DNA from 4 places in the Streptomyces sp. NBC_00414 genome. Region 2 is predicted to be linked to each of the others. Evidence: riboswitches for the same ligand, from Rfam matches in the RefSeq annotation. Region 2 holds a riboswitch; each other region holds the start of a gene.
The links. Region 2 has a riboswitch for cyclic di-AMP ahead of OHS59_RS08420 (M23 family metallopeptidase). Riboswitches for the same ligand answer to the same signal wherever they lie in the genome.
Positions count from the first base shown of each region.

Region 1: another riboswitch for cyclic di-AMP. It lies ahead of OHS59_RS37635 (C40 family peptidase); the one in region 2 lies ahead of OHS59_RS08420 (M23 family metallopeptidase).
Region 3: another riboswitch for cyclic di-AMP. It lies ahead of OHS59_RS18150 (C40 family peptidase); the one in region 2 lies ahead of OHS59_RS08420 (M23 family metallopeptidase).
Region 4: another riboswitch for cyclic di-AMP. It lies ahead of OHS59_RS18625 (transglycosylase family protein); the one in region 2 lies ahead of OHS59_RS08420 (M23 family metallopeptidase).

Region 1 is NZ_CP107935.1:8,637,408-8,644,991, forward strand. Features, by position in the region: gene bioB (biotin synthase BioB) at 1-266, opposite strand, end outside; gene OHS59_RS37610 (8-amino-7-oxononanoate synthase) at 512-1,675, shown strand; gene OHS59_RS37615 (DUF397 domain-containing protein) at 1,656-1,880, opposite strand; gene OHS59_RS37620 (helix-turn-helix domain-containing protein) at 1,890-2,747, opposite strand; gene OHS59_RS37625 (ATP-binding protein) at 3,008-3,451, shown strand; gene OHS59_RS37630 (DUF6328 family protein) at 3,464-3,973, opposite strand; gene OHS59_RS37635 (C40 family peptidase) at 4,074-4,547, opposite strand; cyclic di-AMP (ydaO/yuaA leader) riboswitch at 4,551-4,706, opposite strand; gene OHS59_RS37640 (hypothetical protein) at 5,085-5,393, opposite strand; gene OHS59_RS37645 (ATP-dependent Clp protease proteolytic subunit) at 5,401-6,048, opposite strand; gene OHS59_RS37650 (hypothetical protein) at 6,363-7,298, opposite strand.
Region 2 is NZ_CP107935.1:1,932,897-1,940,480, reverse strand. Features, by position in the region: gene OHS59_RS08445 (aspartate aminotransferase family protein) at 1-303, shown strand, start outside; gene OHS59_RS08440 (helix-turn-helix domain-containing protein) at 617-1,255, shown strand; gene OHS59_RS08435 (DUF6126 family protein) at 1,252-1,377, shown strand; gene OHS59_RS08430 (tyrosine-protein phosphatase) at 1,395-2,192, opposite strand; gene OHS59_RS08425 (alpha-galactosidase) at 2,361-4,442, shown strand; cyclic di-AMP (ydaO/yuaA leader) riboswitch at 4,727-4,902, shown strand; gene OHS59_RS08420 (M23 family metallopeptidase) at 4,905-5,819, shown strand; gene OHS59_RS08415 (DUF6250 domain-containing protein) at 6,214-6,933, shown strand; gene OHS59_RS08410 (SGNH/GDSL hydrolase family protein) at 7,080-7,584, shown strand, end outside.
Region 3 is NZ_CP107935.1:4,229,019-4,236,602, reverse strand. Features, by position in the region: gene OHS59_RS18165 (PspC domain-containing protein) at 1-137, shown strand, start outside; gene OHS59_RS18160 (response regulator transcription factor) at 134-928, shown strand; gene OHS59_RS18155 (C40 family peptidase) at 1,023-2,084, opposite strand; gene OHS59_RS18150 (C40 family peptidase) at 2,523-3,680, opposite strand; cyclic di-AMP (ydaO/yuaA leader) riboswitch at 3,688-3,860, opposite strand; gene pcrA (DNA helicase PcrA) at 4,448-7,018, shown strand; gene OHS59_RS18140 (M23 family metallopeptidase) at 7,136-7,584, opposite strand, start outside.
Region 4 is NZ_CP107935.1:4,344,542-4,352,125, reverse strand. Features, by position in the region: gene OHS59_RS18645 (nucleoside triphosphate pyrophosphohydrolase) at 1-781, shown strand, start outside; gene OHS59_RS18640 (globin domain-containing protein) at 855-2,087, opposite strand; gene OHS59_RS18635 (cytochrome P450 family protein) at 2,270-3,556, shown strand; gene OHS59_RS18630 (transglycosylase family protein) at 3,775-4,674, shown strand; cyclic di-AMP (ydaO/yuaA leader) riboswitch at 4,893-5,063, shown strand; gene OHS59_RS18625 (transglycosylase family protein) at 5,068-5,772, shown strand; gene eno (phosphopyruvate hydratase) at 6,217-7,497, shown strand.

The DNA.
Region 1 (7,584 bases), 6.7 Mb from region 2:
TTCAGCCAGGTGTACTTGAGGATCTCGGCCTTCGAGCCGAGCCGCTGCGAGCAGTACGAGCAGTCCTCGGGGCACAGGCCCGACTTCAGGTTGACGAGGTAGTTGAGTTTCACCCGTCGGCCGAACCACTGGCGGCGTACCTTGCCGGCCGCGGCCACCACATCGAGGAGTTCGTCGTCGGAGGTGGCCAGCACGGCCAGTGCCTCTTCGCGGGTCGGCAGCTCGCGCCGAAGCCCCTTGTCCAGCAGCGTGTTCAGCAGGTCCATGAGGTCCGATCCTGGCCTATCCGACCGCGCCGGGCCAAGGAGGGACCGGACAACAGAGACGGTTCGACGTGTGGGTATTGCCACATCATGGGCGGCTGGTGGTCCGGCTAGGGTCTGTGCGTTGCCTACAAAAGGCATCTGTGCGTTGCCTGCACAAGGCAGTGGGGACGGCCGGGCGGAAAGTCGTGTGTCGGGGCCCCATGGGACACCCTCACCCACACCCCGCATCATGGCCCGGAGGACACATGGCCCGATCGCCGTTCGAGTGGATCGACGAGCAGGCGCGGGCACGCCGCCGGGCCGGACTCGTCCGTACCCTGCGGCCGCGCCCCGCCGACTCCGCGCTCCTCGACCTCGCCGGGAACGATTATCTGGGCCTGGCCCGGCACCCCGAGGTCACGGAGGGCGCCGCGCGCGCCGCCCGTGCCTGGGGCGGCGGCGCCACCGGCTCCCGGCTCGTCAGCGGCACCACGGAACTGCACGCCGAGCTCGAAGCCGAGCTGGCCGAGTTCTGCGGCTTCGAGTCCGCGCTCGTCTTCTCCTCGGGGTACGCGGCCAACCTCGCCGCCGTCACCGCGCTGGCGCCGCACGGCTCGCTCATCGTCTCCGACGCGGGCAACCACGCCTCGCTGATCGACGGCTGCCGTCTCGCGCGGGGCACCACTCAGGTCGTCGCCCACGCCGACCCCGACGCCGTCCGCAAGGCGCTGGACACGCGCACCGGGCCCGCGCTCGTCGTCTCCGACACGGTCTTCTCGGTGGACGGCGACGCGGCACCCCTGTCCGCGCTGGCCGCCGCCTGCCGGGAATCCGGCGAACCCGGTGACTCCGGCAGACCCGGCGCTGCGCTGCTCCTGGACGACGCCCACGGTCTGGGCGTCCTCGGCGACGGCGGGCAGGGCGCCGCGTGGGCGGCCGGACTCGCGGGCGCGCCCGACGTCGTCACCACCGTCACCCTCTCGAAGTCGCTCGGCAGCCAGGGCGGTGCCGTCCTCGGACCGGCCCACGTCATCGACCATCTGGTGAACGCGGCCCGCACCTTCATCTTCGACACGGGTCTGGCCCCCGCGTCGGTGGGCGCGGCCCTCGCGGCCCTGCGTCTGCTGCGCAGGGAGCCGCAACGGGCCACGCGCGCGCGTGCGGTGGCCACAGCGCTGTACGAGCGGCTGACGGCCGCGGGTCTCGAAGCCGTACGGCCCGACGCCGCGGTGGTCTCCGTGCGGGCCTCTTCCCCGGAGCGGGCGCTGCGCTGGGCCGCGGACTGCCGGGAGGCGGGTCTGGCCGTCGGCTGCTTCCGTCCCCCGTCGGTACCGGACGGGATCTCACGGCTGCGGCTCACGGCCCGCGCGGATCTCACGGACGGGCAGCTCGGCCGGGCCGTCGGCGTGATCATCGAAGCGAGCCGATAAAGCCTTCCCAGGCCGCGGCGGCGAAGACAAGAGCGGGCCCCGAGGCGTTCTTGGAGTCGCGTACCGCGAGCAGTCCGGCCCACGGGCCGGAGTCCGGCCGGGCCGTCTCGACGCAGTTGTTCATTCCCGTGCTGCGGCTGCTGCGCTGCCACCGCACGCCGTGCAGAAGGGTGCTGGAAGGTACGTACCGAGGCGTGGCGGGCATGGTGCCTCCTTATGCGCCGTCAGCTACACCGGCGATGAAATCCAACGTGTCCGCGGGCGAAAGGGCCTGGCCCTGAAGGGAGTTGAAGGCCTCTTCGTACGACTGGAGGTCTTCTCTCTGTTCGAGATAGAGGCTACTCGTCAAGTGGTCGAGAACAACCACGTCCAGATCAGATCTGTTCGTAAACGAAAAAATAACAAAGGGCCCGGTGACGCCGACGTGAGCCCCAACTCCGAAGGGAAGCACCTGAATCCGCACGTGAGGGAGTTGCGCGGCCTCCCGCAGCCGGTCCAACTGCCGTGCCATGACCTCCGGCCCGCCGACGGTCCGCCGCAGCACCGCCTCGTCCAGAACGGCACTAAGTCGGAGCGGTTTGTTCGAACGCAGCACCTCCTGGCGCGCGAGGCGCACTTCCACCAGCGCGTCCACTTTTCCGTCGTGCGCCCCGTCCACCGCGGCCCGCGTCACCTCGCGGGCGTACTCCGGCGTCTGCAGAAGGCCCGGCACCACGGAGTTCTCCAGCGTCCGCATGGACCCCGCCTGCGCCTCAAGACTGATGAAATCGCTGTACGTCGACGGCAGCAGGCCGCGGTAGGCGTGCCACCAGTGGTGCCGGCCGTCGTTGTCCGAGCCCGCCAGCACGACGAGCAACTCGTGCAGCTCAGGGTCCCGGACGTCGTACGCGTCCAGGAGCAGCCGTACGTCCGTGGGCTTGACCCCGCTGCGGCCGGTCTCGATCCGGCTGACCTTCGACTGGTGCCAGCCCACGAGGCGGGCCGCCTCGCCGCTCGTGAGGCCCGCGAGGGCACGCAGGGCACGAAGTTCGGCGCCGAGTTTACGTCGGCGCACCGCGGGGCCGTACTGCATGGCCGTCTCCTTCCGACCGTCGCGCGGACGCTATGGCGTCCGGCGTCACGCCGACGGTAGAGGACAAACCGGTTGCCCGCCCAAATACGGTCGACCGTTGCAGAGTTCACCGCTTCGAGCGACAGATATATGCATATCTTGGTGGATCGGCACCACGAACGCCGAGGTAGTGGCACTCTGGCGCAAGCACCAGTCCGGTACCGACTCGAAGTCATCCGCTTCGGTCGGACTCCGGTCCCGTGGGAAAGGGACGACGTCGCATGGCAGATCACCAGGAAGCATCCGTCACTCTGCCGAGCGATCCCGCCTCGGTCTCCGCCGCCCGGACGTATGTCACCGACGTCCTGGCCGAATGGGGACTGCCGTCCGACTCGGAGGCGGCCGACACGGTGCGGCTCATCGTCTCAGAACTCGCGACGAACGCCGTACAGCACACGTTCGGGCTGTCACCCACCTTCACGGTGGACATCGTGCTCGACCGCGACGAGCAACTGCGCATCGGAGTGACCGACAGCCACCCGCGCTTTCCGAAGCGGCTGCCCGCCGCAGTCCAGCAGGACAACGGCCGCGGCATGGTGATCATCCGCTGGCTGACCGCGGAGTCCGGCGGCAAGCTCACGGTCCGGCCCACCAGAGAGGGCGGGAAGACCGTGTCGATCATGCTGCCCTGGACGGTACCGGTGGAGCCGGTTCCGGCCGACTGAGCTCCGCGCGGGCTACTCGTCCCGCGCGCTCTTGTCGGAGGTCTTGTCGGCGGCCCGTTTCACCAGGTAGGGCAGGACCTCCCACAGCCCGACGCACAGGAGCAGGGTGGTCGCCCCGGCCACGATCCCCTCGGTCCGGTCCACCGCCACGTCCACGACGAGCAGCACGGAACCGGCGAGAGCCAGCCCGAGCACGGCCAGGCCGAGCTGTGCGAGCCGGGACGAGGCATTCACCACCTGGGGCTTGGCGCCCTGCTGGAACAGCCGGCGGTGCAGTGCCGCAGGGGCCGTGAAGAGCGCGGCCGCCAGGACCGAGAGCAGCAGGGTGACGACGTACGTGGTCCGCTGCACGGTGTCGAGGGACGGGAACCGCGGGGTGAAGGCGAGGGTCAGCAGGAAGGCGAAGAGGATCTGGACGCCGGTCTGGGTGACCCGCAGCTCCTGGAGGAGCTCGTTGAAGTTCCGGTCGGCGCGTTCGAGCCGGGTCTCGTCGCGCTCCTCGTGGTGGTGCGGTTCGGCCATGGTCGAACGAGTAACCATTCGGCCGCCGAATTCACGCATCACACGCCCGGGGACCGCACGGGACGGCCGCGGCGCTCGCCGCGGCCGTCCCGCGGGCAGATCACCTGACCCGGCCGTACCAGACGCTCTTCGTCCAGATCTTCTGGAGCTTCACCACGTCCCCGGTCTTCGGGGAGTGCCAGATCCGTCCCTTCCCGGCGTAGATGCCCACGTGGTAGACGTTCCGGCCCGAGTGGAAGAAGACCAGGTCCCCCTGCTTGCGCTTAGAGGAGGAGACGTGGTTCGTCTTGTTGTACTGGGCCGCGGCCGTGCGGGGCAGGTTCTTGCCCGCCTTCTTGAACGAGTAGAGCGTGAGGCCGGAGCAGTCGAAGCGCTTGGGCCCCGCGGCCCCGTACTTGTACGGGGCACCCTTCTTGGAGGCCGCCACTTTGAGTGCCTTCGTCGCGGGAGTGGCCGCTTCCGCGTCGGACGCGAAGCCAGGGGCCACTATGCCGCCGCCTACGGCGGCGATGGTGAGGACCGATGCGGTACCGGCCCTGCTGAACAGCGACGGGACACGATTGAGCGCAGTCATGCGCAACCCTTCGTCAGCCGCCTGTGAAGGATGACCTGTCGGATTCGGGCTGGCGAAGTTGCCCGGCCGCTGCTGCGGCTTCACCCCAAGGGCCACTCGGATCTCTCCGGCGGCCCGTCGTGCCTGGGTCCTCCACTCCTGCCGATGCACTTCTGTCGACCGGTCATCCGGGCAGCGGCAGGACTCGGCGTCCGCCCGGACCGCCCCGCCGCTTCTGGCGGGGGCTTGTCGTCGGAGGGATCTTGACGCACTGATGTCCCAAAAGCCGAGCGGAATCGGCGATTTGTGGGCTTACTCACCACTCACCCGTTCGGGTGGACAGCCCTTTCTACGGCTGGGCGTCGAGAGCCGCAAGGACCCCCGCACCAGCACCGGAATGGTTGATTCCGCCCCGGAGGTACGCGCGTTGCGCAACTCCCAGGGGCTTGTGAAGGCAGCCCCGAATACGCCGATCGGGGGTACGCCTTCTGGTCCGTTTCAACCCTGGCGCGGACGTCTCGTCAAGTGCCTGCGTGACGCCCGGCCGAGGGGGGTACGTCAGGTGTCGGAGCCGGGCGGCAGAGCGACCCGGCCCGCCCGGCGCTCACCGTCAAGGACGCGCAGAGCCCGCGCGAGGGTTCCCGCGTGCACCTCGTGCTCGCCCCGCTGGTGCATCAGGGCCAGGGCGTCGCGCAGCGCGGTGGCCCGGCCTACCAGCGCCTGGGCCGCGCGCAGCCCCCCGTAGGTGTCGCCGGAGTGCGCCGGGTTGATCCGGCCGAGCAGGTCGACCACCTCCAGATAGCGGTCGATCAGCTCGGCCTCGGCCCGCGTCAGGGCCGGCAGCGGGGGCAACTCGGGTGGGAACATCGGCGGTTCACCTCGCGCCGGATGCGCCGAGGGCGGACTTGCGGCCGGGGACGATCCGGTCCACCAGCCCGTACTCCAGCGCCTCCCGGGCGTCGAAAATCTTGTCCCGCTCGATGTCCGCGCCGATCCGCTCCCGACTCTGTCCCGTGTGCCGGGCGAGCATCTCCTCCATCCGCGCGCGGGTGCGCAGCAGTTCGTCGGCCTGGATGGTCAGGTCGGACGCCTGTCCCCGGACCGGCTCGGACAGGAACGGCTGGTGGATCAGCACGCGGGCCCCCGGCAGCGCGTACCGCTTGCCCGGTGTGCCCGCCGCCAGCAGCACCGCCGCGGCCGACGCGGCCTGCCCCAGGCAGACGGTCTCCACCTCACAACCGACGAACCGGATCGTGTCGTAGACGGCCGCCATCGCGCTGAAGGAACCGCCGGGGGAGTTGATGTAGAGGGAGATGTCCCGGTCGGGTGCCTGGTACTCAAGGTGCATGAACTGCGCCATCACGTCGTTCGCGGACGTGTCGTCGATCGGCGTCCCGAGAAACACGATCCGCTCTTCGAGGAGCTTGGAGTACGGGTCCATGGTCCGCGTGCCCGAACTGGTGCGCTCGGTGAACTCGGGTAGGACGTGGCGGGCTGACGGTCGGTCGGACGGTCGGGTCATGGCGCGTGCCTCCTCCGGCAGAGGTTCTGTAAAAAATGTACAAGACGTACAAGACGTCATGTGGAGAGCATGCCCCAGGAGTTCGCCGGAAACAGCAGGTCGGAGGAGTTGTGTGCGTTCGCCAGGGGTGAAACGGTCCGCGGTGCCTCGTCGGAGTCGGGCCGTCAGGCGGCGCGGGCCGCGCGACGGCAAGAGTCACTGAGAGTCGGCGCACCGGCTCTCAGTGACGTGGTGTTCAGGGTGTTGCCGTCACACCCCGGGACGCACCGGGTGTCCTTGCGGAGGGACGACGCGGGGCCACCCGGTGCGGTGGGTCACGGCGTTCCGTCGGCTCCGTTCGCGCAGGGGCTGCCGCCGCCGAAGGTCCCGCCGGCACCGCCGGCACCGCCGGCACCGCCCTGGAAGAGGATGCCGCCGGTTGCGTTGCCACCGGCGCCGCCGATCCCGCAGGCGCCGTCGGCGCCGGCGCCCGACTTGGCACCGCCGTTGCCCCCGGCGCCGCCCTGGCCGCCGAAGTTGCTGATGCCTCCGGAACTCAGACCGCCGGCCCCGCCGATACCTGCGGCACCACCCGGGTAGGCGCCGCCCGAGCTGCCGTTTCCGCCGTTGCCGGCCTTGCCGCCCTTGCCTCCGTTGCCGAAGCCGTTGACGCCGCCGGCGCCGCCGTTGCCGCCCGCGCCACCACCGTGGCCGGTCCCGCCCTTGCCTCCGTTGCCGCCCGCACCGCCGGTGGATCCTCCGGCGCCGCCGAGGCCGCCGAGGCCACCCGCGCCGGCGTTGGCGCCGGAGCTGCCGCCGGCCCCGCCGATACCGCCCGCACCTCCTTGGGTGCCCACGCCGCCCGCTCCGCCCGCACCGCCGGCGCCGGTCAGGCCGCCGACAGCGCCGGTGCCGCCGTTACCGCCTGCGGCGCCGTTGGGGCCCGCGTTGCCGCCCAGAGCGCCCGCCCCGCCGGAACCGCTGCCCAGGCCGGCGCCACCGTTGCCGCCCTTACCGCCGACACCGCCCAGGACCCCGTTGCCGCCGGGGCCTCCCGCGCCACCGGCGCAGTCCCCGGTTCCCGTCGCGGCGCCACCCGCGGTGCCGGGGAAGCCGTTGGGATGACCGGCGTTGCCGTTGGCCCCCGCGACACCGGCGGTGCCCGCGGTACAGGCCGGCGCCGAGGCGCCGGCCGGAGCGCCGAGGAAGAGTACCGCGCTCGCAAAGAGAGCGGGGAGGGCGACGAGGACGGTGGTCTGTTTCCTGTTCATGACGGGGATTTCCTCTGGCTCAGGTGAAGCAGTCGTCCGTGCCGCTTGCCGTTGGACCGGCAGCGATTTCCGGACTATTTCCATAGGACTCGCAATTCTTCCTGTTTGTAATCGAATGGCGAGAGTGACCTTTATCGAGATTCACCCGGGAAGGCGGTCCTCCGTCTGCGGTACGCAAGCTCGCGTGACGTGAATGTTTGGGCGTTTTCCGCCAGTTCGATCACAAAGGGTCGGAATGGAGGCGCCATTCCTCGATTTTCTGGGATCATGGGCGCTGAGCTGCTGT
Region 2 (7,584 bases):
GAGTTCGGGCGGCCCACCTCGCTGAAGCTGCGCAGTCGCTGGACGATGCTGCAGGCCGCGCGCAAGGGGTTGTTCGCGCAGATGGTGGTCGTGCCGCTGTTGCAGCGGCACCGGATTCTCACGCAGGTCTCCGGCGACCATCTGGAGGTGATCAAGCTGATTCCGCCGCTGGTGGTCACGGAGGGGGATGTGGATCGGTTCGTGGACGCGTTCACTGCCGTGATGGATGATGCGCACGGTGGGGGTGGGCTGATGTGGGACTTCGGCAAGACGCTGGTCAAGCAGGCGGTTGCCAACCGGTAGGGCGGGTCGCGTTCCGCCGAACCCGGGCCCTGCCGAACCGGGGTCCCTGGGGGCCGGTGGGGGCCGTTCGCGCAGTTCCCCGCGCCCCTGAGAGACTGCGCCGTTCCCCGCGCCCCTGAGGGCTCGGCTGCGCCATCGCCCCCTCAGGGGCGCGGGGAACGGCGCAGTCTTTTGCCTTGAGGGGCGCGGGGAACGACGCAATCTTTTGTCTTCAGGTGCGCGGGGAATGGCGCGCTGGGCCACGACGGGGCCCGGCTTTTGCCTCTCAGGCAAGTTATTTGTCTCTGAGGCAAGTCTGCGGCTCAATGGACACATGAACCCTGACAAGGGTACGAGACCCGAGCCCGGGCCGGAGGCAGACCCTCGGCTCCCCGCCGTCGCCCCCGCGCTGCGCGCGCTGCGCCGCCGCGCGGCACTGACCCTGGAGTCCGCGGCCGGCGCCGCCGGACTCTCGCCCGCCCATCTCTCCCGGCTGGAGACCGGCCAACGCCAGCCCTCGCTGCCGATGCTGCTCGCGCTGGCCCGGATCTACGGCACCACCGTCTCCGACCTGCTCGGCGAGACGGTCACCGAGCGGGACGCGGTCCTGCGCTCCGCCGACATGGAGCCCACGACGGCCGGCGGCTGGACGTACTGGCAGGCCGGCGCCGCCGGACGCGGTATGCAGTCCCTGCGCGTGCACGTGCCGTACGGCGCGCAGGGTGACATCGTGCGGGTCCACCCCGGCGAGGAGTGGCTGTACGTCCTCCAGAGGCGGCTGCGGCTGCGCCTCGGGGACACCGCCCACGTGCTCGCGCCCGGTGACAGCGCCCACTTCGACTCGCTGACCCCCCACCGGATCGCCGCCGCGGACCGGGACGGGGCCGAGCTCCTGTTCGTACACACCCTGCTGCAGAGTCCGACGGCCGCCCTGTGCCTCGGACCGACGACGATTCCAGGAGAAGGCTCATGAAGGACTTGGAGGAGCGGTTCCCGCGCGCGCTGTGGGTGCGGCTCATCATCTACGTGGCGGTCGGGCACATCTTCGCCGCCTTCATCTACCTGCTGTTCTCGCTCGGGGCCCAGAACCAGTAGCCCGGCGCCCGGACCGGTCAGTCGAGGAACCGCTCCCGCAGCCGCTCCCGTATCTCGGGTGTCACGCCGAGACCCTGCTCCAGATACGCGTCGACCCCACCCCAGGTCTCCTCGATCGTGTCGAACGCCGCCGCCAGGTACTCCGCGCGTGCGTCGAAGAGCGGGCTGAGCAGCTCCATCACCTCGGGGGTGTAGGCCGAGGCGGCGGAGCTGCTGCGGTGGACCTTGTAGCGGCGGTGCGCCGCGTTCGACTCCAGGTAGTCCGCCACGATGGCCTCGCGCTCGACGCCGACCGCGAGAAGCGTGACGGCGACGGAGAGGCCCGCCCGGTCCTTGCCGGCCGCGCAGTGCATCAGGGCCGGGACACTGTCCTCGGCCAGCGCGTGCAGCACCTGACGGTGCTCGGCCGTGCGCTCCTTGACGATCGTGCGGTAGGACCTGATCATGCGGTTCGCCGCCTGGCCGTCCGCGAGCAGCACCCGCAGCTCGTCCAGGTTCCCGTCGCGGACCATCTTCCAGAACTCGGCGCCGTCGGCGGGGTCCGTCAGCGGCAGGTTCACGTTCCGCACGCCGGGCAGCTCGACGTCGGCGCCCTCCAGCTTCTGGTCCGCAGCGTTGCGGAAGTCGAAGATCGTGTGCAGGCCCAGCGAGGCGAGGAACGCGGCGTCCGACGCCGTCGCGTGCGCGAGGTGGCCGCTGCGGAACAGCCGTCCGTACGCCACCCGCCGTCCGTCCACCGTCGGCAGACCGCCCACGTCGCGGAAGTTGCGCACTCCGGCCAGTTCGGGCTCGGTCGACGGGACCTGCTGCGTCACGGGGGCTCCTCCCATCCGCCGCCGACGCGGCTCGTCGGCGAGGTGCGCATCCGACGATACGACATCGGTTCGTGGGCCAATGAGTTGTCCACAGGCGTTGCCGGAAGGGCACGCGGCCCCTGATGATGTTGGTGCTTGAGCGTGCCTGTTCGAATATGTGAGGGCTTGATGGTAGAGATCGGCGCAGACGGCCGTACGTGGCTTCTTTCGGGGGCCACGAGCAGCTACGGCCTGCGGCTCGGTGACGAGGACGAGCTGCTTCATCTGCACTGGGGCGCGAGGATCGCGCTCGCCGACGCCGAGGCGCTCGCCGCGGGCCCCGGCCCCGAGTACTGGGCGTTCGAGGCCACCCTCGACGGCCACGAGGAGTACCCGGTCGAGGGCGGCCCCCGCTTCGTACGGCCCGCGCTGTCCGTGCGCACGCCGGACCGGCGCGGCACCGAATGGCGCTTCGAGACGTACGAGGCCGACGGTGACGAGCTGCGGCTGCGGTTCTCCGACTCCGGGCTCGGCATCACGCTGCACTACCGGATGCGCGCCGGTACCGACGTCGTCGAGCGGTGGGTGACCCTCGCCAACGACGGACCCGCTCTGGAGGTGCTGCGCGCCGACTCCGCGACCTGGACGCTGCCGCGGCGCGACGGCTGGCGGCTGTCCCAGCTGCACGGGCGGTGGGCGGCCGAGTCCCGGCTCGTGCGCTCCGAGCTGACCTACGGCGAGAAGATCATCGGCAGTCGGCGCGGGCACACCGGGCATCAGCACCTGCCGTGGGTGGCCCTGGACGCGGACGGCACGGCGACCGAGGAGCTGGGCGAGGTCTACGGATGCGCGCTCGCCTGGTCGGGGACCTGGCGGATCGCGGTGGCCCAACTGCCGGACGCCCGCGTGCAGATCACCGGCGGGGCCGGGTACGACGACTCCGGTCTGCTGCGCCTGGAACCGGGGGAGACCTTCGTCACTCCCGTCTTCGCGGGACTGTGGAGCGACGGCGGCTTCGGCGGGGCGAGCCGCGCCTGGCACGCGTACCAGCGCGCGTACGTGATCCCGGACGCGGACCAGGACCGGCCCGTGCTCTACAACTCCTGGGAGGCCACGGAGTTCGACATCTCCGAGGAGCAGCAGCGGGCGCTCGCCCGCCGCGCCGCCGAGGCGGGCGTCGAGCTGTTCGTGGTCGACGACGGCTGGTTCGGGGCGCGCACCAGCGACCGGGCGGGACTCGGCGACTGGACGGTCAACCGGGACCGCTTCCCGGGCGGCCTGAAGCCGCTGAGCGACTACGTGCACGGGCTCGGCATGCAGTTCGGCATCTGGGTCGAGCCCGAGATGGTCAACCCGGACAGCGAGCTGTACCGCGCGCACCCGGACTGGGTGCAGTTCCAGCCGGGGCGCAAGCGGACGGAACTGCGCAATCAGCTCGTGCTGAACCTCGCCCGCGAGGACGTCCAGGAATACCTGTGGGAGCAGCTCGACGCGCTCCTCTCCAGCGCGCCGATCGACTACGTGAAGTGGGACTTCAACCGCTGCTTCACCGACGCGGGCTGGCCCGGCGAGGCGTACCCGCAGCGGCTGTGGGTGGACCATGTGCACGCCCTGTACAAGCTGTTGGACCGGTTGCGGGCGGCCCACCCGGCCGTCGCCTTCGAGTCCTGCTCGGGCGGCGGCGGCCGGATCGACCTCGGGATCATGGCCCGTACGGACCAGGTGTGGACCTCGGACAACACGGACCCGCTCGACCGGCTCGCCATCCAGCACGGCTTCAGCCAGGTGCATCCCGCGCGGGCCATGGCCGCCTGGGTCACCGACAGCCCGAACACGCAGCTCAACGGACGCGTCAGCTCGCTGCGCTTCCGGTTCGTGAGCGCGATGGCCGGGGTGCTCGGCGTCGGCGGCGACCTCACCCGCTGGAGCGAGGAGGAGCTGGCCGAGGCGCGGACCTGGGTGGAGCTCTACAAGGAGATCAGGCCCGTCGTGCAGGGCGGTGAGCTCCATCGGCTGCGGGCGCCGGAGGGCGGGCTGAGCGCCGTCCAGTACGTCCGCGACGGCGAGGTCGTCGTCCTCGCCTGGCTCCAGGCCCAGCACTACGGAGAGCCGGTTCCGCCGGTGCGGCTGCGGGGCCTCGACCCGTCGGCGTCGTACGAATGCCTCGAAACGGGCGAAGTGCACCGAGGTGCGGTGCTGCTGCATCACGGGATGCGGACGGGGCTGCGCGGTGACCTCGATGCGGCAGTTATCCGACTGCGTCGCATGTGACTGTTGTGTCCGTAATGGAGCCTTTATTGGAACTCGCTCTGGAATAAAGGCTCCTGGGGCAGTGGTCCGTGAGCAGCGTCATATTCGTGACGGTCCGCTGTCGCCATGCTCACGCAATTCCGCTTTGTTTTCAGGGGTTTAACACCCGGGGGGCAGCGCTTATTCACGCAGGGTGACCGGTATTTCGATCGAGGATCAAGAAAACGGGGCACACAGGAAACCCCCAAGCTTGTTCCCGCGTCTTCATGTCGCTTACGTTCACCTCAAATCCGGACGGACGCCCAATCCTGCCGCCGCCCGGAATCCGCACTCACCCGTACGTGGCAGGAGCGGGGGACCCACAGGTAAGACGCCTGTTCCGGTCTCCGGAACGGCTTGGGGTTAAGTCGTGCGAAAGCACGGCCGGGCATCTCCAGCTCGCACCCGACAGCTCACCTCGCAGGCGCCGGAGAGGAATTCGTCATGCCCGCGAAGGGTAAGCACCGCCGTCCCAAGTCCCAGCGTTTCTCGCGCTCCATGGCCGTCGCCGGAACCGGGGGCGCGGCCCTCGCCATCCCGCTGCTCGGCGCGGCCGGAGCGCACGCCGCGACTCCGCAGTCCGCCGCCGATTCCGTGTCGAGCGCCTCGAACGTCGCGAGCAAGAGCGCGGCGTCCGCCCCGGTCGCCGAGAAGAAGGCCGAGGCGAAGAAGGTCACGACCAAGACCTACGCCGTGCGTTCGGGCGACTCCCTCTCGAAGATCGCCGACACGCAGGACGTCAGCGGCGGCTGGAAGAAGCTGTACTCGGACAACCGCAAGTCCATCGGCGGCGACCCGGCGCTCATCCACCCGGGCCTGAAACTCACGATCGGCGGCAAGGCCGCCGCGGCCCCGAGCTCCGACTCCGGTGCCTCCAAGGCGGACAGGTCCTCCGCCGCGAAGTCGTCCGCCAAGAAGACGACCACGGCGTCCAAGGCGGCGGCCACCGCGACCGGCTTCTCACTGCCGGTCGGGAGCGCCACCATCGGCACCCCGTACAAGATGTCGGGCAGCATGTGGTCGAGCGGCTACCACACCGGTGTCGACTTCGCCGTGCCCACCGGCACCGCGCTCAAGTCCGTCGGCGCGGGCACCGTCGTCTCCGCCGGATGGGGCGGCGCGTACGGCAACCAGGTCGTCATCCGGCTCGCCGACGGCCACTACGCCCAGTACGCCCACCTGTCCTCCCTCTCCGTCTCGGCCGGCCAGAGCGTGACCGGCGGACAGCAGGTCGGTCTCTCCGGCGCGACGGGCAACGTCACCGGCCCGCACCTGCACTTCGAGATCCGCACCACCCCGGACTACGGCTCGGACGTGGACCCGCTGGCGTACCTGCGCGCCAAGGGCGTCTCCATCTGATCCAACTGTGCCGTCCGGCGCCGCGCCCGCATTCCGCGGGCCGTACGCCCGGCTCGTCTCCGAAGGCCGGACCCTGTGATCCCCGGGGTCCGGCCTTCGGCATGTCCGGGTGCCCCACCCTGCGTTACCCGCCCCGCGCAACCCGCCGTCGGGCGGAACGTGTTCGGCGTATTGCGGTCTCGTGGCGTGGCCCGGGGAAGCGTCGACAGGGGTGCGGGAGGGCGGCACAGTGATCCCCACAAGCGCTTTCTGCGACCTTGGCCGGTCCCGGGAGTCCGGCGCCCACGTACACGGACCACCACCTCGGCTTCGAGACCAGGCGGGTGCCGAAGCCGTCGATCACGACCGCCCGTTCCGCGTCTCCCAGCGCCACGACCTTCGAAGGAACCGCATCATGACGACCACACGCAGGGCGTTCGGAGCCCTGGCCGCGGGTGCCGGCCTCGCCGCGCTCGTCCCCGGACAGCAGGCGGGCGCGACGGCCCGCCACGGCGGGGGCCGCGTCGTCGCCCGCGACGACTTCCGGCACGGCCTCGGCCGGTGGGTGACCGAGCTGCAGGACGGCGGCAGCGTCACCGCCTCCCGGGGTGTCCTGGACATCGACGTGCCCAGCGGCGCGACGGTCTGGTTCAAGCGCGCGCTCCGCGGGCCGTACGTCATCGAGTACACCGCCACACCGATCTCCGCGGGCGGCGCCAACGACCGCGTCTCCGACCTCAACAACTTCTGGAACGCCACCGACGCCCGCTCACCCGACGACCTCTTCGCCACGCCCCGCGGCGGCGCGCTCGCCGAGTACGACCACCTCAGGACGTACTACGTCGGATACGGCGCGAACACCAACACCACGACCAGGCTGCGCCGCTATGTCGGCGAGGCGGGCGTACGGCCGCTGATCTTCGACTACACCGAACCCCTGCTCACGGCCAACCGCCCCAACCGGGTCCGGATCGTCTCGAACGGCTCGACCGTCCGGTGGTGGAACAACGGGCGGCTGGTCTTCGACTACACCGACCCGGAGCCGTACACACGGGGGCACTTCGCCTTCCGGACCACCTGGAGCCACTTCGCGATTCAGGACTTCCAGGTCCGGGAGCTGCGGCGACGTCACTGAACGCGCCCCTTATTCCGGGATTGACCAACACTTGACGCGTGGCTTATCTCACCGCGCGTCAACCCCTTCCTACGGTCGCGTAGCTCACACCTCAAGGTGAATCATGGGTCGACGTGGCAGACGATTCGAAAGACGACAACAGATCACTGATCGGGTCGTACGTGGCGGTGGGGGACAGCTTCACCGAGGGCGTCGGCGACCCTGGCCCGGACGGGGCATACGTAGGCTGGGCCGACCGGTTCGCGGTACTTCTCGCGGACCGGCGGCCCGAGGGCGACTTCGAGTACACCAACCTCGCGGTGCGCGGGAAACTGCTCGACCAGATCGTCGAGCGCCAGTTGACGCGGGCCAGGGAGCTCGCGCCCGACCTGGTCTCCTTCTGTGCGGGCGGCAACGACATCATCCGGCCGGGCACCGACCCCGACGAGGTCGCGGAACGCTACGAGCGTGCCGTCGCCGACCTCACCTCGGCCGTCGGCACGGTCCTCGTGACCACCGGCTTCGACACCCGTGACGTACCCGTGCTCAGGCACATGCGCGGCAAGATCGCCACGTACAACCTGCATCTGCGGGCCATCGCCGACCGGTACAACTGTCCGGTGCTCGACCTGTGGTCCCTCAAGACCATCCAGGACCGGCGGGCCTGGGACG
Region 3 (7,584 bases), 2.3 Mb from region 2:
CGATACCCGCCGACCGCATGGGCGTCAGAGAATCGATCATCGGCCGCATGGAGCGCAACGGCGGTACCGCCAGGCTGCGCGCGGTGCCGGACGGCGGCACAGAGGTCGAGCTGGAGATGGAGAGGGCGGAGACATGAGCGACGCGAACGAACCGACCGGAGCGGCCGGCCCGGCCGGATCGGTCGGGCCGAACGGCGGCGCGGCCGGTGCGGGCGCCGGTGCGCCGGACACGAACTCGGCCGGGGACCCGGCCGGTTCCGCGCCCGGGCGGCGGGTGCGCGTGGTGCTCGTCGACGACCACCGCATGTTCCGTACCGGAGTCCAGGCGGAGATCGGGCAGACCGAGCGGACCGGCGTCGAGGTGGTCGGCGAGGCCGCGGACGTCGACCAGGCGGTCACGGTCATCACGGCGACCCGCCCCGAGGTCGTCCTCCTCGACGTCCACCTCCCCGGCGGCGGCGGGGTCGAAGTCCTGCGCCGCTGCTCGCCGTTGATGGCCGACCCCGAGCAGCCGGTCCGGTTCCTCGCGCTGTCCGTGTCGGACGCGGCGGAGGACGTCATCGGTGTGATCCGCGGCGGTGCCCGAGGCTATGTGACGAAGACGATCACCGGCACGGATCTCGTCGACTCCGTCTTCCGTGTCCAGGACGGCGACGCCGTCTTCTCGCCCCGCCTGGCCGGCTTCGTCCTCGACGCCTTCGCCTCCACGGACGCCCCGCCCGTCGACGAGGACCTCGACCGCCTCACCCAGCGCGAGCGGGAGGTCCTGCGCCTCATCGCCCGCGGGTACGCGTACAAGGAGATCGCCAAGCAGCTCTTCATCTCCGTCAAGACGGTCGAGTCCCATGTCTCGGCGGTCCTGAGGAAGCTCCAGCTCTCCAACCGCCATGAGCTGACACGGTGGGCGACGGCGCGAAGGCTGGTCTAGGGCGCCGTGGGCCGGGGCGTCCCCGCCCGTCGTGTGCTGGAGCCGGGCCGGGCGGTCGACGGCGCCCGACGGTGGCGTACGCGCTGTCGGGGTCTCACGCCACCCGCGTGGCCCCGGCGAACGGCATCTCGTCGATCGGGGCCACCCGTACCGGCGCCGACGGGTTGGGGGCGTGCACCATCTGCCCGTTGCCCACGTACATCCCCACGTGGCTGATGCCCGAGTAGAAGAACACCAGGTCACCGGGCTGGAGCTGGGACCGGGAGACGCGTTGGCCCGCGTTGATCTGCGCGTACGTCGTGCGGGGCAGCGAGATGCCCGCGGAGCGGTACGCGGCCTGCATCAGCCCCGAGCAGTCGAAGGCGTCGGGCCCTGTGGCACCCCACACGTACGGGCTGCCGAGCTTCCCGTAGGCGTACGAGACCGCCGCTGCCGCCCGGGAGTCGGGGGCGGTCGTGGATGAGCCCGCACCGAGGCCGCGGGGGGCCGTACCGGAGCGCGAGGCGCGTGCGGTGTCCGGGTCGTCCGCGCCGATGCGGGCCCGTTCCTCGTCCGACAGCCGTGACAGCAGCCGGCGCGCCTCGCCGAGCTTGCCGGTGACCGTCTTCTTGTGCCGCTTCAGATCCGCCTGCCGCGCCTTCAGCGAGGTGAGTTCGATGTGCGCGGCGCCGCGCAACTGATCGATGTCGCGCAGCTGTGTGCGTACACGGGAGACCGAAGAGGCCTGCCGGTCGCCGGCCCGCTCGGCGAACGCGGCGCCGTCCAGGTACTGATCGGGGTCCGAGGAGAGCATCAGCGCCAGCGAGGGATCGATGCCCCCGCCCCGGTACTGCGCCGTCGCCAGCGAACCGAGCGCGTCCCGCTCGGAGTTGAGCCGTGCCGTCTTGCGCGCCGCCTCGTCCTGCAGCGTGCCGAGCCGGTCGGTGGCCTTCGTGGACCTCTCCTTCGCACCGTTGTACTTCTCGGTGGCGACCTCCGCCTCCTGGTAGAGCTTGTCGACCTTCGCCTTCACCTGGGCCGGCGTCAGATCGGGTGCGGCCACCCCCGTCCCGTCGAACCCGGTCGCACTCGCCGCGCCCGCGAGGGCGATGGTGAAGGCGGTGCGGGCCGTACCGCCGCCGAGTGAGCGCTGTCTGGGCTTGCGGTGCGCTGCCACGTGCGTTCCACGTTCCTTCCGTACGGCCGCCGGGGCGCTGGTGCGCCCCGGCGGCGGTTCCAGGGGCTGGTTGCACGTCCGGCGGCGGCCCGCACAGGGGGAGCGGACCGCCGCCGGACTTCGGGCGGTGGTGCCGACTGCCGCCCTGGCCCGGGCGGTTGTGGTGGGGAGCCGGTCACCTGGGGAAGGACGCTAAACCTCGCGACGCGCCGGTGGTAACGGCATGTACGGAAGTGGTGCCACTCGGCCATGAGCTGACCGGGTACGACCGTGATCCGGGCCCGCTGCCACCGACTTGGCGTGGTGGGGTGACCGATGGGCGCGTTGTGGGGGAGCGGCGCGCGCGACGGTGCTATGGGCCCGGCCCGGGGGCCGCCCCGGAACGCGGACGGGGTACGGCACACACGTGCCGTACCCCGTCCGGATGCGGGTGGGCGCCTAGCCCGGCCGCACCACGCTGTGGATCGGCATGTAGTAGATCGACTCCTCGCGGACGTACGCGCCCGGCTTCGGGGCGTGGATCATCATGCCGTCGCCGACGTAGATGCCGACGTGGCTGATGTCGTCGTAGAAGAAGACGAGGTCGCCGGGCTGGGCACTGTCCACGGAGACCGTCGTGCCGGTCTCGACCTGGTCCCACGTGGTGCGCGGAAGGGTCACCCCGGCGGCCTTCCAGGCGGCCTGGGTCAGACCGGAGCAGTCGTACGAACCGGGGCCGCTCGCGCCCCAGACGTACGGCTTGCCGATCTGGGCGCGGGCGAAGGCGAGCGCTTTGGCCGCCTTGGTGCCGGAGGTGGAGTCGGAGCCCGGCGTGCTTCCCGTCCCCGTACCCGTCCCCGTACCCGTGGCGGTTCCCGTGCCCTGCGCCGCCGTCTCCTTGCGGCGGCGCTCCGCGTCGGCCGCCTGCTGCCGCGCCAGCTCGTCCGCCTTGCGCCGGGCCTCGGCCTGCTTCTTCCGCTCGGTCTCGGCGAGGCGGGCCTTCTCCTCGGCGGTCAGCTTCGAAAGGAGTTCGCGCGCCTCGGCGAGCTTCCGCTGGACGTCCGCCTTGGATGTCTTCAGCGTGCTCTGCGTCGTGGTGAGCGCCTCCAGGCCCTCGGACGCCTCCTGCCGCTTCTCCGACGCGCCGGCCCGCTGTGCGACGTAGTCGTCGACGGCCTGCTTCTGGCGGGCGGTCAGCCGGTTCATCAGCTGGGTCTGGTCGAAGTAGTCCTGCGGGTTGTCCGCGAGGAGGAGGGAGGCCGAGTCGGGGGCCGAGGCTCCCGTGCGGTACTGCGCGGTGGCGAACGTCCCGAGTGCCTCGCGCGCGCTGTTGAGCTTCTCCGCGCGCTGCGCCACGTCGTCGAGGAGCGTGACGACGCGCTTGCGCTGCTTGGCGGTCTTCTCCTTGGCCGCGTTGTACTTCTCGGTGGCCGTACCCGCCTGCTGGTAGAGGTCGTCGACCTTCTTCTGGACTTCCTCCGTGCTCGGCCTGGGCTCCGCGGCAGGCGAGGCGTCCGCCGTCTGGGAGAGCAGGGCCACCGAGGTCAGAGCCGCGGTGGCGAGGGCCGGCGTCCGTACGCCCATGGTGGGGGGCCGCGACTTGCGGTGTGGCGCCACGAAGGCGTCTCCTTCCGTCATCCGCCTACCGAGTTAGCTGTCGGGTTCGGGCGAGTGCTTCGGAAGGTTTGCCCTACGGTCCTTCGTCCCGTGAGGAAGCAGGACCGATTCACCCCAGGATCGGTTGGGTCCCCGGTTCCGGAGGCCACGAGGGCAGGCCGGATTCGGCGGAGTCCGCTCGGCCCGGCGTTGTTCGCCGGTGCGGGTCGAGCGGGCTACTCGAAAGTTAGCCAATTCGTGTGGCACCTGTGAAGTTTGATGTGCGATATGCCCGATACATTTTCGTGACCTGGGCCTCGAATCCTGCTCGCCGAGGTCAATTGATTGCGATCTGCAGCGAGTTGTCCCGAGTGGTGCAGGGGTGGGGCGGCCGTGTCGTGGAGTGGCGAACTCCACGCGCCTCCGCGTGGTTGGAGGGGTTGGTCGCCAATCGGCCAGACCTGTCGGGGCGGGGCGAGCGTCCAGGTGATCCGGGTGATTCTCGTGATCCGGGTGATCCGGGCAATGCGTACGGGCTGTCGACGGGGTGTCCGGCCTGTCTCGTCCGGGTTATACGTACGTCACCCGCCGGGTGCTCATGTACGAGGCGAAGTTCCCTGTCGGCCGGGTGGCCGGACGGTCGGGTGGGCGGACGGTCGGGCAGTCGCGGAAAGTGGCGGGGCCGTCATTGTGGGTGAAGGTCTGCCCGCTGGTCGTCCGGGACGGATTCCGCCGAGTTTCCGGGGTGGCGGCGGGGTGTCAGTGGGGGCGCCTAGACTCGGAGAGCGATGAGCAGCCTCTTTGATGACAGCTTCCTGGCGGACCTCCAGCCCCCTCCGGCCCATGAGGACGAGCCCCCGCCGCCGCCCGACGACGAGGAGCCGGACCACGCTCCGGACGACCTGTTCGGCGGGCGCTTCGACGTGCCTCCGAGCAGGGACGGGTTCTACCGCGACGGCGCCCCCCGGCCGCTCGTGGACCCGGCCGCGCTCCTGGACGGGCTGAACGAGAACCAGCGCGCGGCGGTGGTCCACCACGGCTCACCCCTGCTCATCGTGGCCGGCGCCGGCTCCGGCAAGACCCGGGTGCTCACCCACCGCATCGCGCACCTGCTGGGCGAGCGCAAGGTGCACCCCGGCGAGATCCTCGCGATCACCTTCACGAACAAGGCCGCGGGCGAGATGAAGGAGCGCGTCGAGCAGCTCGTGGGCCCGCGGGCGAACGCGATGTGGGTGATGACCTTCCACAGCGCCTGCGTGCGGATCCTGCGCCGAGAGAGCAAGAAGCTCGGCTTCACGTCGTCCTTCTCGATCTACGACGCCGCCGACAGCAAGCGCCTCATGGCCCTGGTCTGCCGTGACCTGGACCTCGACCCCAAGCGCTTCCCGCCGAAGTCCTTCAGCGCCAAGATCTCGAACCTGAAGAACGAGCTGATCGACGAGGAGGACTTCGCCGCCCAGGCCTCCGACGGCTTCGAGAAGACCGCCGCCCAGGCCTACGCGATGTACCAGTCGCGGCTGCGCGAGGCGAACGCGCTCGACTTCGACGACCTGATCATGACGACGGTCAACCTCCTGCGTGCCTTCCCGGACGTCGCCGAGCACTACCGCCGCCGCTTCCGCCACGTCCTTGTGGACGAGTACCAGGACACGAACCACGCGCAGTACTCCCTCGTCAGGGAGCTCGTCGGCAGCGCCACGGACCCCGTGGCGCACCCCGAGGACGTGCCGCCGTCGGAGGGCGACCTCCCGCCGGCCGAGCTGTGCGTCGTCGGTGACGCCGACCAGTCGATCTACGCCTTCCGCGGCGCGACCATCCGCAACATCCTCCAGTTCGAGGAGGACTACCCGAACGCGACGACGATCCTGCTGGAGCAGAACTACCGCTCCACGCAGACGATCCTGACCGCCGCCAACGCGGTCATCGAGCGCAACGAATCGCGCCGCCCGAAGAACCTGTGGACGAACGCGGGCGCGGGCGCGCGCATCACGGGCTATGTCGCCGACACCGAGCACGACGAGGCGCAGTTCGTCGCCGAGGAGATAGACCGTCTCACCGACGCGGGCGACGCGAAGGCCGGCGACGTCGCCGTCTTCTACCGCACGAACGCCCAGTCCCGTGTCTTCGAAGAGATCTTCATCCGGGTCGGCCTGCCCTACAAGGTCGTCGGCGGCGTCCGCTTCTACGAGCGCAAGGAGGTCCGGGACGTCCTCGCGTACCTGCGGGTGCTCGCGAACCCCGAGGACTCCGTACCGCTGCGCCGCATCCTGAACGTGCCCAAGCGCGGTATCGGCGACCGCGCCGAGGCGATGATCGACGCGCTCTCCCAGCGCGAGAAGATCAGCTTCCCGCAGGCGCTGCGCCGCGTCGACGAGGCGTACGGCATGGCGGCCCGCTCGACCAACGCCGTCAAGCGGTTCAACACGCTGATGGAGGACCTCCGTACGATCGTCGAGTCCGGCGCCGGACCGGCGACCGTCGTGGAGGCGATCCTCGAACGCACCGGCTATCTCGCCGAGTTGCAGGCCTCCACCGACCCGCAGGACGAGACCCGCATCGAGAACCTCCAGGAACTCGCCTCCGTGGCGCTGGAGTTCGAGCAGGAGGCGGCCGGTGGCGCGGGCGTCGTCGCGGGTGCGGATGCCGGTGCGAATGAGGGAGAGGCCGAGGGAGAAGGAGAGGCCGAGGGCGGTACGCCGACCGGGCTCGCCGCGTTCCTGGAGCGGGTGGCCCTGGTCGCCGACTCCGACCAGATCCCCGACGAGGACGAGGACGGCTCCGGAGTCATCACCCTCATGACCCTGCACACCGCCAAGGGCCTCGAATTCCCGGTCGTCTTCCTGACCGGTATGGAGGACGGCGTCTTCCCGCACATGCGCGCCCTCGGCCAGACCAAGGAGCTGGAGGAGGAGCGCCGGCTCGCGTACGTCGGCATCACCCGCGCGCGTGAACGGCTGTATCTGACGCGGGCGTCGATGCGCAGCGCGTGGGGGCAGCCCTCGTACAACCCGCCGTCCCGATTCCTTGAGGAGATCCCGGACGCGCATCTGGACTGGAAGCGCACGGGCTCCATGGGAGCGGTGGCCTCCGGCCCGGTCGGCGGTGTGGCGGCCTCCTTGTCCTCCTCCCGCTCCCGTTCGGCGGCCTCGGGCGCGTCCGGCTTCGCGACGCGGCGTGGTTCCGCGGAGAAGCCCGTGGTGTCGCTGGCTGTCGGAGACCGGGTCACCCACGACCAGTTCGGCCTCGGCACGGTGGTCGGAGTGAAGGGCACGGGGGCGAACTCGGAGGCGACGGTCGACTTCGGCGGAGAGAAGCCGAAGCGCCTGCTGCTGCGGTACGCGCCGGTGGAGAAGCTGTAGCGGGCGGAAGCCGGAGCGGGCGGAAGCGCCTGAGCAGGCGGCGGAGTCGGGCAGGGCCGTCGATCGGGCGGCTCCGCCGGTCCGACGGCCGTGTGCCGTCGGACGTTCGCGGTCCGGCTAGGTGGGGTCGATTCCGTGGCTGCGCAGCCACGGGAGCGGGTCGATCGCCGAACCGCCGCCGGGGCGGACCTCGAAGTGGAGGTGCGGGCCGGTGGAGTTGCCGGAGTTGCCGGAGTACGCGATCGGGTCGCCGGCCTTCACGACCGTCCCCGAGGCGACCTTGTACGTGGAGAGGTGGCAGTACCAGGTCTCCGTGCCGTCCTTGGCCGTCAGGACGATCATGTTCCCGTAGGCACTGTTCCACTGCGTGCGGACGGTGCCGTCCGTCGCGGCCATCACCGTCGTGCCGTACGAGACGGGGAAGTCGATACCGGTGTGCACGGACATCCAGTTGACGCCGGCCTGGCCGTAGTAGGCGCTGAGCCCGTGCCGCGCGACCGGCAGCGCGAACTTCGGCCGCAGTCGCTCCTTGCGGGCCGCGTCGGCCGCCGCCTTCTGCTTCTCGG
Region 4 (7,584 bases), 2.4 Mb from region 2:
CGCCCAGGAGCTGGTCGACGCCTGCGCCGGCGGGCGCACGGTCACCGTCGTCGCCACCGGCGAGGGCGAACCGCGCCTGACCGACGGCCTGTCCCGGCTGGCCGGCACGGGCCGTGTCCAGATGCCCGACCTCGAACTGCTCCCCGCCTCGTACGACCTCCCGGGCGCCCGCCTCCTCGACCTGGTCCAGGTCATGGACCGCATCCGCCTCGAATGCCCCTGGTCGTCCCAGCAGACCCACAAGGGCCTCGCCAAGTACGGCATCGAGGAGGCGTACGAACTCGTCGAGGCGATCGAGGAGGGCGACCGGCACGAGCTGCGCGAGGAGCTCGGCGACGTACTGCTCCAAGTGGTCTTCCACTCCCGGATCGCCGAGGAGGGCAGCCCGGAGGACGGGTCGGAGCCCTTCTCCATCGACGACGTGGCGGCGGGCATCGTCACCAAGCTGATCCACCGCCACCCGCACGTGTTCGGCGACGAGAGCGCCTCCACGCCCGAGGAGGTCAAGGAGCACTGGCTGCGCACCAAGGCCGAGGAGAAGCAGCGCACGTCCGTCACGGAGGGCGTCCCGCTCGGCCAGCCGGGCCTCGCGCTCGCCGCGAAGCTGGCCTCCCGCGCGCGCACGGCGGACCTGGACGTGCCCCTGCCCCGGGGAGAGGGCATCGGCTACGAACTACTGGCCCTGGCGGTACGGGCGGAGGCGGCCGGGGTGGACCCGGAAGCATCCCTGCGCGCCGCAGCCCGCGCCTACCGCGACGCGATACGAGCAACGGAGTCCTGACCGCGCCCGGAAGGGGCGCGGCCCGCCACGACGCACCCGCGGCCAACATACTGTCCCCGGTTCAGCGGAGCGTTCAGTCACCGTCACAACCCACCGGCAGGTGCCAGTGGGGCCGGGGCCGCTGAAGAAGCCACGCCCCGGGCCCCAGCGGCCGACCGTCACCGCCGTCGCCGTCCCGCCCCGTGGACGGAAGCTCGTCACAGAAGACCCGCGACGGTTCCGCGCCCAGCCGGGGAAGCACCGAGGAGATCTCCTCGACGAGCCCCGGCGGCCCCGCCAGATAGACGTCATGGCGAGCCCAGTTGGCCCGGTTGCCCAACGCCGTCAGCAGCCGCTCGGTGGCCTGCCCCTTGGGCCGCCCCGGCGCGGGCGTGATCACGGTGACGTCCAGCCACGGCAGCCCCGTGCGCAGCCCTTCGAGCGCGACCCGGTCGTAGAGGTACGCGATGTCGCGGGCGACGACGAAGAGCCGGGCCTCGTCGTACGGGCCGGGCTCCCGTGCCAGCTGTTCCAGCAGGGCCTTCACCGGGGCCCAGCCGGTACCGGCCGCGATGAAGGTGAGGGGCCGCTCCACCGGCGTACGCAGGGTCAGCCGCCCGCCCGGCGCGCTGAGCCGCAGGACATCGCCCTCCCGGGTGCGCCGGACCAGTACGGGGGACAGGGCACCGTCCTCGACGAGGCTGACGTGCAGATCGAGGGTGCCGTCGCGGCGGGTCGCGTTGCCGACGGAGTACGGACGCCAGACGCCCGGAGCCCGGGGGCTGCCGACACTCACGTACTGGCCCGGAAGGTGGGGGAGGGGACGGTCCGGACGGAGCGTCAGCACGGCGAGATCGTCGCCGTGCCCGGTGCGGCCGACGACCTCGGCGTCCCACCAGGACGGTTCCCCCTGGCTCTCGGCCTCTCCCGCGCCGTCCAGCATGACGTCCGAGATCAGCTCGTACGCCTCGTCCCAGGCCTTCTCCACCTCCGGGTTCCACGCCGACCCGGACACGGCGGCGAACGCGGCGATCAGGCTGTCCCCCACGGCCGTGTAGTGCTCCGGGCGTGCCAGGTACTTCCTGTGGTCCCGCCCCAGGTCCCGGAGGTACTCGTGCAGCCCCGGACCCTCCAGGCGTGCGACGACGAGCGACAGAGCGGTGAAGAGGCGGTCCCGCTGGCGTTCCTTGTCCTCCGGGGAGTCCAGGGGGAACAGGGCGCGGACATCGGGGTGGTGCCAGAACAGATGCGAGTAGAAGTACTTGAGCGCGAACTCGGCCCGCCTTTCGACGACCGCGAAACTGGTCCGGAGTATTTCGGGGTCCACGCTCGCGAATGTAGGTATGCCGAGCGCCGTCCGGTCAAGAGGGGAAACATTTCGGGACAGCCCCAGATGAAGAGCGTAAGACGTCGTAAATCGGTGTCCCGCTGAGAGGGGCGGCCGACGCCCTTCCTGCCGTGGCAGGACGCCGGGCGGGCCCGCGCCGCGCCTCCCGATACCGTCGAGGAGTGACCGAAACGCCTGCACAGCCGCCCGCGGGGCAGTCCGCCCCCGAACTCTTCAGCTGGGAGTTCGCGACCGATCCCTACCCGGCGTACGCCTGGCTCCGTGAGCACGCTCCCGTGCATCGGACGAAGCTGCCCAGCGGGGTGGAGGCGTGGCTGGTCACCCGTTACGCGGACGCCAAGCAGGCCCTGGCCGACGGCCGGCTCAGCAAGAACCCCGCCCATCACGACGGGACCGCGCACGCGAAGGGCAGGACCGGCATTCCGGGCGAGCGGAAGGCCGAGCTGATGACCCACCTGCTCAATATCGACCCGCCGGACCACACCCGGCTGCGGCGGCTCGTCAGCAAGGCGTTCACCCCTCGGCGGGTGGCCGAATTCGCGTCCCGGGTCCAGGAGCTGACGGACCAGCTGATCGACGGGTTCATCGAGAAGGGGGAGGCGGACCTCATCCACGAGTTCGCCTTTCCGCTCCCCATCCATGCCATCTGCGATCTCCTCGGCGTCCCGCGCGAGGACCAGGACGACTTCCGCGACTGGGCCGGGATGATGATCCGGCACGGGGGAGGGCCGAGGGGCGGTGTCGCCCGGTCGGTCAAGAAGATGCGCGGCTACCTCGCCGAGCTGATCCACCGCAAGCGCCAGGAGCTCACCGACGAGCCCGCCCCCGGCGAGGACCTCATCTCCGGTCTCATCCGCGCCTCCGACCACGGCGAGCACCTCACCGAGAACGAGGCCGCCGCGATGGCCTTCATCCTCCTGTTCGCCGGTTTCGAGACCACCGTGAACCTCATCGGGAACGGCACCTACGCCCTGCTCACCCACCCCGGGCAGCGGCAGCGGCTGCAGGACTCCCTCGCGGCAGGTCACACGGACCTCCTCGAAACCGGCGTGGAGGAACTGCTCCGCTACGACGGGCCGGTGGAACTGGCCACCTGGCGGTTCGCCACCGAACCGCTCCGCATCGGCGGGCAGGACATCGCGGCCGGTGACCCCGTGCTCGTCGTGCTCGCGGCGGCCGACCGGGACCCCGACCGGTTCGAGAACCCGGACACCCTCGACCTCTCCCGCCGTGACAACCAACACCTCGGTTACGGCCACGGCATCCACTACTGCCTCGGCGCGCCCCTCGCCCGGCTGGAGGGCCGGACCGCGCTGACCACGCTGCTGACCCGCCTGCCCGACCTGCAACTCGCGGGAGATTCCGCCGATTTGAGGTGGCGAGGAGGGCTCATCATGCGTGGATTGCGCACGCTTCCGGTGGAGTTCACCCCGGTCGCGAAGTCTTGACGGAAGTCTGGCGGCTGTAGCACCGAAGCCACCGGAAGGTGAGCCTCCGTCAACTCTGTGATCTTCACGTTATCTACGCTGCATCGACTTGTGACAAGAGTTCGAGTGCCGCTACGTTCACCCTTCAATGCGGCAGGCCCGCCCGTCGCAGCAGCCACGAGCGCAGTTTTCCGCTGTGTCCCGTGCGTATTCCTTGCTGTCACGTGAAAGGCAATCGCATGCTCTCCGGGAACGGCCGTCATCGTCGCCCCCGCCAGGCCCCGGCGCTCCTCGTCGCCGCCGGCGTGGCCGGATCGGCCATCGCGATCCCCCTGCTCGGTGCGAGCGGCGCGAGTGCCGCCAGCGGAACGACCTGGGACGCGGTCGCCGAGTGCGAGAGCGGTGGCTCATGGAGCGCCGACACCGGCAACGGGCTCTACGGCGGACTCCAGATGACCCAGGAGACCTGGGAGGAGCACGGCGGCCTCGACTACGCGCCGAGCGCCGACCAGGCCAGCCGCTCGCAGCAGATAGCCGTCGCCGAGAAGATACTCGCGGACCAGGGGACGGGTGCCTGGACGACCTGCGGTCTCGTCGCCGGCCTGACGCAGGACTCCGACTCCGCGGACGTCGACACGGGCCTCGCCGAGGACGCCGGCTCGTCGGCCGACTCGGATGCGACAAAGGGGAGCAACGACTCCAAGTCCGACTCGTCCACCGACGGTGACTCCGACGCCGCGGACGACTCCGGCTCGGACGCACAGGGATCGGACAGCCCGTCCACCGACGCCACGGCGAAGGCGGACGACCCGGACAAGTCCTCCCAGAACGACGAGGCTTCGACCGACGCCGAGGCCGACAGCTCCGGCCGTCACCGCGGCGTCAGCGCCGAAGAGGTCGACACCGCGCCCCGCGCGGACGACTACGCCGGCCGGCACGCCTCGCGCAGCGACAGCACCTCGCGCGTCCTCGCCGACGAAGGCTCGTACGCGGTCCGCTCCGGGGACAGTCTGTCGAGCATCGCCGACTCCCTTGGCATCGACGGCGGGTGGAGCGAGCTCTACGCCGCGAACAAGGACAGCATCGGCGCCGACCCGGACTTCATCATCCCCGGTCAGCGCATCGCCGTCGACGGCTGAGCGCTCGCGAGCAAGTAGTGATCAAGCCGCCGAATCGGGCGAAAACCAGCGGTAGTTCGCGTTGAATGTCCGATTTGGCGAATTGAGACATGGATCTCAAGACCCCTGATCGTCTTTGAAATTCGGCACGGCCCGTGTCTACGGTCGTGACCGCTCGCCATTGGTGAGCCCCGACGGTCGCACGCCGAATCCTGCCAACGGCCGTACGGGAACAGTCGACGCGTAAAGCGCCGTAGGCAGGAGCGGGGGACCCAAGGTAAGTGCCGGAACCGGTCGTCGAGACCGGGAACGGCTTGGGGTTAAGCCGCGTGACAGCAGTGTCACGCGGCCGGGCAACTCACTCGGCCCGAACCCGACAGCTCACCTCGCAGGCGTCGGTGAGGGGATCACTTCATGCTGCTTTCGAACAAGGGCAAGCACCGTCGCCCGTCCAAGGCCACCCGTATCGCCACGCTGGCCGGTGTCACCACCGCCGCCGTCGCCGTCCCGCTGATGGGCGCCACGGGAGCCTCCGCCGCCACCGCCTCCGAGTGGGACACCGTCGCCCAGTGCGAGTCCGGCGGCAACTGGTCGATCAACACCGGCAACGGCTACTACGGCGGCCTGCAGTTCTCGTCCTCCACCTGGGCCGCGTACGGGGGCAGCTCGTACGCCTCCACCGCCGACCAGGCCTCCAAGTCCCAGCAGATAGCCGTCGCCGAGAAGGTTCTCGCGAGCCAGGGCAAGGGTGCCTGGCCGAGCTGTGGCGTAGGCCTGTCCGGTGCCTCGACCGGTGGCGGTTCGGCTCCCGCGGACTCGAACTCGAACGGTTCCGGCCAGAGCACCACGCAGCCGCAGCCGCAGAACTCGCAGTCCTCCGAGGAGCGCGCCTCGCGTTCCCAGGACCGTCCGGCCGCGAAGAAGACCGTCGAGACCCCGACCGGCAAGAAGGTCGAGAAGGGTGACGGCGAGTACAAGGTCGTCAAGGGCGACACCCTCAGCGAGATCGCCGCGAAGGAGAAGGTCAAGGGCGGCTGGGCGAAGCTCTACAAGCTGAACGACGACATCGTCGACGACGCCGACTTCATCTTCCCGGGCCAGCAGCTGCACCTCAGCTGACCCCCGAGCAGCCGCGCCGCGGCTGACCCCCGGCGGTCGCACCCCCCCACTTCGGTAGTGCGGACGGCACCTTCCGGCCGAGGCCCTGGCCGCTCAGCCTCGGCCGGAGTTCCGGTCCGCGACCGGATCGCGACTGAACCACAGCGCTCTCACATCCGTGTCCTCCATAGTGGAGGTCCCGTGAGGGCCACCCCCGTCCCCCACGGGCCCCCGCTCCGGTGCGTGTTCCCCCGTACGCACCGGGGCGGGGTTTTTTCTTGCCGCTTTACCGCCTCGCTTTGTTCCGTTCGGAAACAATTTCCTCTCGGTTCCGTCCAGGGGGCGGTCGAGGGCTGGCCGATCCCCGGCAGCCGGTTAGGCTCATCCCGCGGGGCCACCACGGCCTGCGCGCAACCGGGCCTCCGGCCCGGCACAGCTTGTGTCACATCCCAGAAGGAGATGCTCGTGCCGTCCATCGACGTCGTCGTAGCCCGGGAAATCCTGGACTCCCGAGGCAACCCCACGGTCGAGGTCGAGGTCGGCCTCGACGACGGCAGCACGGGTCGTGCCGCCGTTCCGTCCGGTGCCTCCACCGGTGCCTTCGAAGCAGTCGAACTGCGTGACGGAGACCCCAACCGCTACCTCGGCAAGGGTGTCGAGAAGGCCGTCCTCGCCGTCATCGAGCAGATCGGCCCGGAGCTCGTCGGCTACGACGCCACCGAGCAGCGCCTCATCGACCAGGCGATGATCGACCTGGACGCCACCGACAACAAGGGCTCGCTCGGCGCCAACGCCATCCTCGGCGTCTCCCTCGCCGTCGCCCACGCCGCCTCCGAGGCCAGCGACCTGCCGCTCTTCCGCTACCTGGGCGGACCGAACGCGCACCTGCTGCCCGTCCCGATGATGAACATCCTCAACGGTGGGTCGCACGCCGACTCCAACGTCGACATCCAGGAGTTCATGATCGCCCCGATCGGCGCGGAGTCCTTCTCCGAGGCCGTGCGCTGGGGCGCCGAGGTCTACCACACCCTCAAGAAGGTCCTGAAGAGCCGCGGCCTGTCCACCGGCCTCGGCGACGAGGGCGGCTTCGCCCCGAACCTCGGCTCCAACCGCGAGGCCCTCGACCTGATCGTCGAAGCCATCAAGGAAGCCGGCTACACCCCCGGCGCGCAGGTCGCCCTCGCGCTGGACGTCGCCGCGTCCGAGTTCTACAAGGACGGCAAGTACGAGTTCGAGGGCAAGTCCCGCTCGGCCGCCGAGATGACCGAGTACTACGAGGAGCTCGTCGCCGCGTACCCGCTGGTCTCCATCGAGGACCCGCTGTACGAGGACGACTGGGCCGGCTGGAACGTCATCACCGAGAAGCTGGGCGACAAGGTCCAGATCGTCGGCGACGACCTCTTCGTCACCAACCCCGAGCGCCTCGCCCGCGGCATCGAGGAGGGCTCCGCCAACGCCCTGCTCGTCAAGGTCAACCAGATCGGCTCGCTGACCGAGACCCTGGACGCCGTCGAGATGGCCCAGCGCAACGGCTTCAAGTGCATGATGTCCCACCGCTCCGGCGAGACCGAGGACGTCACCATCGCCGACCTCGCGGTCGCGGTGAACTGCGGCCAGATCAAGACCGGCGCCCCGGCCCGCTCGGACCGCGTCGCCAAGTACAACCAGCTGCTGCGCATCGAGGAGATCCTCGACGACGCCGCGGTGTACGCGGGCCGCTCGGCGTTCCCGCGCTTCAAGGGCTGACCCCGCAGGGGCTGACACCCTTGTAGGAAGCGTCGTACGTACGTCCCCGTACCCGGTCCCGTACCGTGTGCGGGGACGTACGCACGT